One region of the Methylosinus sp. H3A genome, then DNA from elsewhere that is predicted to be linked to it. Evidence: predicted binding sites of a transcription regulator. Region 1 holds the regulator's gene; the other holds the start of a gene.
What was found. The regulator PhoB, encoded in region 1, activates phosphate uptake and scavenging genes when phosphate is short. The targets are predictions, from matches to a motif close to TGTCATNNANCTGTCAT.
Positions count from the first base shown of each region.

Region 2: a site for PhoB is predicted at 1,734-1,750, ahead of IY145_RS18615 (esterase-like activity of phytase family protein). Genes of this name have one in related genera too.

Region 1 is NZ_JADNQW010000005.1:1,007,945-1,011,351, reverse strand. Features, by position in the region: gene pstB (phosphate ABC transporter ATP-binding protein PstB) at 1-515, shown strand, start outside; gene phoU (phosphate signaling complex protein PhoU) at 545-1,270, shown strand; gene phoB (phosphate regulon transcriptional regulator PhoB) at 1,267-2,010, shown strand; gene hpnE (hydroxysqualene dehydroxylase HpnE) at 2,090-3,334, opposite strand; gene hpnD (presqualene diphosphate synthase HpnD) at 3,331-3,407, opposite strand, start outside.
Region 2 is NZ_JADNQW010000005.1:3,386,331-3,389,737, reverse strand. Features, by position in the region: gene IY145_RS18635 (hypothetical protein) at 1-114, opposite strand, end outside; gene IY145_RS18630 (alpha/beta hydrolase) at 172-867, opposite strand; gene IY145_RS18625 (hypothetical protein) at 1,024-1,215, shown strand; gene IY145_RS18620 (hypothetical protein) at 1,325-1,639, shown strand; gene IY145_RS18615 (esterase-like activity of phytase family protein) at 1,797-3,407, shown strand, end outside.

The sequences.
Region 1 (3,407 bases):
ACCTGCTGCGCTCGCGCGTCGGCATGGTGTTCCAGAAGCCGACGCCCTTCCCCATGTCGATCTACGACAATATCGCCTTCGGCATTCGCCTCTACGAGAAGCTGTCGCGCAGCGAGCTCGACGGCCGCGTCGAGGCGGCGCTGCGTGGCGCGGCGCTGTGGGACGAAGTGCGCGACAAGCTGAATTCGAGCGGCCTCGGCCTCTCGGGCGGCCAGCAGCAGCGCCTGTGCATCGCCCGCACCGTCGCCATTCAGCCGGATGTGATCCTGTTCGACGAGCCCTGCTCGGCGCTGGACCCGATCTCGACGGCGAAGATCGAGGAGCTCATCGACGAATTGTCGGAGCGCTACACGATCGCCATCGTCACCCACAATATGCAGCAGGCGGCCCGCGTCTCCGATTTCACCGCCTTCATGTATCTCGGCGATCTCGTCGAATTCGGCGAGACGAACAATCTGTTCACCGCGCCGCAGAACAAAAAGACGCAGGACTATATCACCGGCCGCTTCGGCTGAGCGCGATACGCGCACGAGGAATATGAGACATGAGCGAACATATCGTCAGCTCCTATGACCGCGACCTCGAGGTGCTCGGCCGCAGAATCGCCGAGATGGGGGGCATCGCGGAGAAAATGCTCGCCGAAGCCATGGATGCGCTCGCCAATTTCGACATAGAGCTCGCCCATCGCGTCGTCGCCACCGATCAGCGCCTCGACGCGCTGCAGCGGGAGATAGAGGAGAACGCCATCCTCACCATCGCGCGGCGCCAGCCGCTCGCCATCGATCTGCGCGAATGCATAGCGGCGATGCGCATCGCCGCCGATCTCGAGCGCGTCGGCGATCTCGCCAAGAGCATCGCCAAGCGCACGGTGAAGATCCTCTCGGAGGCGCGCGTGCCGCGCGCCGTCATCGGCCTCAAGACGATGGCGGAAGTGGCCGCCATGCAATTGAAGGACGTGCTGGACGCCTACGCCCAGCGCGATGTGGAGCGCGCCCGCGCCGTCTGGACCAACGACAGCGAGCTCGACGCTCTCGAAGATTCTGTGTTCCGCGATCTCCTCACCTTCATGATGGAAGACCCGCGCAACATCTCCTTCTGCACGCATCTTCTGTTCTGCTCCAAGAATATCGAGCGCATCGGCGATCACACCACCAATGTCGCCGAGACGATCGTCTATCTCGTCACTGGCGAGGCGATGCCGACCGACCGTCCGAAGGGAAAGTCGTCGGTCGTCGGCGCCAGCGCGGAAACGGATGAGCCCTCGCAATGAACGAAATACGCGTCGCAACGCCGCGCGACACGCCGCACGACCGCGCGCCGCGCATTCTCGTTGTCGAGGACGAGGCGGCGCTCGCGTTGCTTCTCGCTTATAATCTCGAATCCGAAGGCTTCCAGGTCGAGCATGTGGAGCGCGGCGACGAGGCGGAGATCCGCCTCGCCGAATCGGTTCCCGACCTCGTTATTCTCGACTGGATGCTGCCCGGCGTCTCGGGGCTGGAAATCTGCCGGCGGCTGCGCGCCCGCGACGACACGCGCACCATGCCGATCATAATGCTGACCGCGCGCGGCGACGAGAATGAGCGGGTGCGCGGACTCTCCGTCGGCGCCGACGATTATGTGGTGAAACCCTTCTCGACGCCGGAACTGATGGCGCGCGTGCATGCGCTGCTGCGCCGTGCGCGGCCGGAGCGCGTGGCGACGCGCCTCGTCGCCGGCGACATAGACCTCGACCGCGAGACGCGGCGCGTGAAGCGCGGCGGGCGCGAGATTCATCTCGGGCCGACGGAGTTTCGCCTGCTCGAATATCTGATGGAGAAGCCCGGCCGCGTCTTCTCGCGCGCGCAATTGCTGGACAGCGTGTGGGGGCTCTCGGCGGAGATCGACGAGCGCACCGTCGACGTGCATGTCGGACGTCTGCGCAAGGCGATCATCCGCGGCCGCGAGAAAGACCCGATTCGCACCGTGCGCGGCACCGGCTATTCCTTCGACGAGACCTTTGGAAGGAATTGAGGCTCCATTTTCCTCATTGCGCGCAACGCCCCCTCTCCCGCGAAGCGGGGGAGGGCTGGGGAAGGGGGCGGCCCGAGCGTTACGAGCGCCCCGCGAGTTCCGCCGCGCGATAGCCCGACCTTATCGCCCCTTCGATCGTCGCCGGCAGGCCGGTCGCCGTCCAATCGCCGGCGAGCAGGAGATTGCGCCAGCTCGTCTGCGCGCCGGGTCGGCGTTCTTGCTGCGCCGGCGTCGCGGCGAAGGTCGCGCGTTTCTCCTTCACGATCTGCCATTGCGGCAGCGCCGCGGGCAGGCCCGTGGCGGCGGCGACCTCGGCCCAGATGCGCTCGGCGAGGCTCTCGCGGGACTCGTCCATCAGCCGATCGGCGCCGCTGATCGTCACCGAGAGACGGTCCTCGAAAGCGAACAGCCATTCGGTGAGCGAGCCGATCATGCCGAGCAGCGCCGGCTGGCTGGGCGGCGGCGCGATCTTGAAATGCGCGTTGATGATGCCGCGGAAATCATCCGGCGCCACGAGACCGGGAAGCAGCTCCTGCGCCGCCCAAGGCGGGACGGCGAGCACGACCCGATCATTCTCGCCGAGCGCGATTTTCTCGTCGCCGAAATCGAGCGCCACGGCGCGCTCGCCCGCAAACTCGATTCCCTTCAGCCGCGCGGCGAAGCGTGGCGCGGCGCCGCGCGCGGCGAGCGTCGTCAGCGCCGGCTCGATGAAGGCGGTCCCGAGCCCGCGCCGCGCGACCAGCGGACGGCAGGCGGCGCCGCCGGCGGCAAGCGTCTCCCGCAGCACGGCGGCGGCGAGCGCGGCGGAGGAGTCGCGCGGCTCTGTGTTGAGCGCGGAGAGCAGCACCGGGCCCCACAGCCGCTCATAGAGCGTGCCGGAGCAATTCATCGCCTCGCCGATCGTCGCGCCTTTTTTGGCGAGGAGAATGCCGATCGCTCCGAGGTAATCGCCGGGCGATGTTCCGGGAACGCGGCGATCGCGCACGAAAATCCACCAGGGCAGGCGCGAGGAATTGGGCCTCATGCGCCAGCGCGTTCCGTCGCGCGTGTCGAGAAAATCGAAGGCGCACTCCTTCGGCCCGACGAGCTCGCCGACCGAGCCGATGCGACGGGCGTAATCCAGCGCCGTGGAATTGCCGGAGAGCAGCAGATGATTGCCATTGTCGATGGTGAGATCGAGGCTGGAATCATAATAGGAGCGGCACCGCCCGCCCGCCATGCGCGCGGCTTCATAGAGCGCGACGCCGCGGCCCTCGTCGGTCAGGCGAATGGCGCAGGAGAGGCCGGCGAGACCCGCGCCGACAATATGCGTGGTTCCGGTCACGTCAGCGCGAATCTGAGCAGGGCCAGCAGGACTTTCGTCCGCGAGGCGGAGACCGGCTCGCGCGGCGGCGCAA
Region 2 (3,407 bases), 2.4 Mb from region 1:
CCAGGTCAAGAAGGTGACGATCCCGCGTGGATTTATGGCGATCACCTTGTATCGCTCGGGGCTGCGCGTCGCATAGCATTTGCCTTCCTTTATGTCCTCGGCGGTCAGGGCCATGATCTGATCTCCTTTCGCAATGAGCGTGCCCTCGTTCCGCAAGAGCCATGCCACGCGTCAATGGGCCTCGTGATCATGATCATGATCGTCGTGGTCGTGATCGTGGTCGTCCGCAGCCCCGCCCTTCTTGTGAACGACATGCTCGGTGAGGAAGTCCCCGGCGGCGATCACTCCGTCGTCGTCCATCGCATGGGCGAGACCCTTGCGCGTCATCGACCAGACGCGGGCGCCCTGCGCCGTGAGAGCGGCCTTGGTCTCGCGCGCCGAGGCGAGCGGCGCGGCCTCGTCGGCGTCGCCATGGATCAGCAGCACGGGCGGCGCGCCATCCGCGCCGACGGTCGGCGACGCGCCATAGGGGCCGCCCGAAAAGGCGACGATCGCCGCCGCGGGGCCGGGCCGCGCGAGGCCGGCGAGCAGCGCCAGCGTCGCGCCCTGCGAGAAGCCGACCAGCGCCAGATGCGAGGGCGGCAGGCGACGCTTGGCGAGCGCCTCGTCGAGGAACCGGACGAGCGCCGCGAGGCCCTTGGCGAGCCCATCGGGATCGGCCGCATCGAACCAGCTCCGAACGCCATCGGCGCCGGCGGGCGCCTCGGCGGCGAGAAATTCGGCCTTGGGCATTGTCGGCGCCCAATTGAGCGCATGATCGACCATCGACTGGCCGTCGGCGCCCTCCCCATGCAGCAGCACGACGAGAAACGCGGGTTTTCCGCAGGATAGAGCGGCCAGCGCCGGCCCTTCGACAATATCGGTCATGGGGTTGCTCCGCGTCAGCGCCGGCGTCCCGCCGGCCGCAGGAGAGGTTCAATAAGCGTGCCGAGGCTCTGGCGCCCAATCTGCTTCGCGTAAAGCGCGCCGGGGACGGACCGGCGCACCGTGAGAACCAACGCAAAGCAACAGGAGGAGGACCGCGTGGCGGACTACAAAGTGACGGTCGAGGAGCAGGCCGACGGAAAATGGGCCTGTTTCCTGCACGTGCCGGGTGAGGAGCCGTATAATCTCGGCAAGTCGTTCAAGAGCGAGGATCGCGCGGACGCCTGGCTGACCGTCGGCGAAGCGACGACGGCGATCGATATGGCGGTGGCCAAGCTCACCAAGAAGTGAGCGAGCGGTAAGGGCCGCGACGCGCGCCTGTCGGATATCCGACAGGCGTTCCCGGCCCTTCGTCCATTTTATCCCGCGCCGGAGCCGCGCGCAGCAAGGAGCGAAAACAATGGCGGTTGATTTGAAGGGCGAGTGGACCGACGCCGATATAGCGAAGCTCATCGGCTCGGTCGTCGACGATCGCGACTGGCGCCTCGAGGTCGCCGCGGACGGAATCGCCTCGCTCGTCGACAAGACGGCTCATCCGACCGACGACGCCTATGACAATCAGCTCCACTGCTTCCTCGAGACCTGGATGCAGGGAACGGATTTCGTGGGCCCTTCGGCGGCAGGCGACAAGGAGCTCGTCGGCAAGGTCGCCAAGGCGCTGCGCGAGAATTATCCGACGCTCAAGGGACCGAAATTCGTCTACGTGTCCTTGTGACCGTTCACCTGTCCTCGTGACCGCTTCGTGGCCTTTGTGGTACGAAGGCCACGACGCCACTATGTTTCCGCTCCGTTAGCGATCGTGACCCGACTGTCACCGAATCGTTAAGGGGCGGCCATACACCTCCGGCCAAGCTATAAAGCCGGAGAGTGAAATGCCTTTTCGTAACTGGTTGCTCGCGTCCATCTCGACGCTGGCGCTACATGGCGCCGCACTGGCGCAGACCTATCGCACGCCCAATGTCGTCGCCAACGACGGTCCCACCTCGATCAGCCTGGGCGGCGTGACCTTCACCAATCAAGGCCTCACTGGAACTGGACGTCTTCCGGCGACGACGATCGACTTCCTCGGCGACACGCTCGGCTCCTTCTCGAGCCTCGCCATCGATCCGTATTCCTGGCGGCGCAGCGGCTCGACTTTCGTCGCGACCATGTTCGCTCTACCCGACCGCGGATTGAACGATCCGGCCAATGGCGTCTTCTCCGACTATGCGGGTCGGCTGCTGCGTTTCAATATCGCCTTCTCGCCCTATTCGGGAGCGAATCTCCCCGCCTCGACCAGCTCGCAGAATCAGGTGCAGATGACGCCCGACGGCGGTGTCCTGCTGCGCGACAATCAGGGCAAGACATTCACCGGCGCCGATTCTGGGACGGGAGCCGTCAATCTCTTCGGTCGCCTCACGCCGAGCCCTTCCGCTGGCTCGATCGGCGCCGGCAAGCTATCGCTCGACGCCGAGGGGCTGGCCTTCAAGACCGACCGCAGCTTCTACGTCAGCGACGAATACGGCCCGTCGATCTTTTATTTCGACGCCAACGGCAATCTCGTCGGCTCGATCGGAACTCCCTCGGCGCTGCTGCCGCGGACCAATGGCGCGATCGACTTCAACTCGCTCAATGCGCCGCAGACGGGACGCCGCAACAATCAGGGGCTCGAGGCGGTCTCGGTCAGCCCGGACGGCAACCGGCTTTTCGCGATCCTGCAGAGCGCGACGATGCAGGATCAGGCCTCCGGACAGCAGACGCGCAACAACACGCGCATCCTCGTCTACGACATCTCGCTCAATCCGACGCCGGCGGCGCCGATCGAATCCTATGTCCTGCAGCTGCCGACCTACAGGCTGAACGGCGATGGCGGCGCCGCCAATCGCACCGCGGCGCAGAGCGAGATGGTGGCGCTCAACGACAAGCAGTTTCTCGTGCTGGCGCGCGACGGAATCGGCCAGGGTCCGGCGGGCGGCAATCCGATCATGGTCAAATCCATCTATCTCGTCGATATCGGCAATGCGACAAATATCGCCGGCACGGCCGCCGATACGACGGCGGGCGGTCAGGTCGCGCCCAATGGCGTGCTGAATCCGTCGATCACGCCGGCGCAATCTGTCGAGCTCGTGAACATGCTCAATTCCACGCAGCTCGCCCGCTTCGGCCTCAATCTCAACAATGGCGCGCCCGGCCAGCCGGCCCAGTCGCAGCTCACTCTGGCGGAGAAATGGGAGGGCATGGCGCTCGTCCCGACGCTCGTGGAGGGGCGGCCGAACGACTTCTATCTGTTCGTCTCCAACGACAATGATTTCACCACGACCAATGGCGTGATGCAGGGCCAGAGCTACAACTCCGGCCAGAACAACGACAATATGGTCCTCGTCTATCAGCTCACTTTGCCGACCGCCGTCGATCCGCTGTTCCTCAAATCCATGCGCGATACGACCCCGCAGGTGCTCGGCCGCATCGACGCCGGCGCTCTCGGCCTCGCCTCGAGCGCCGGC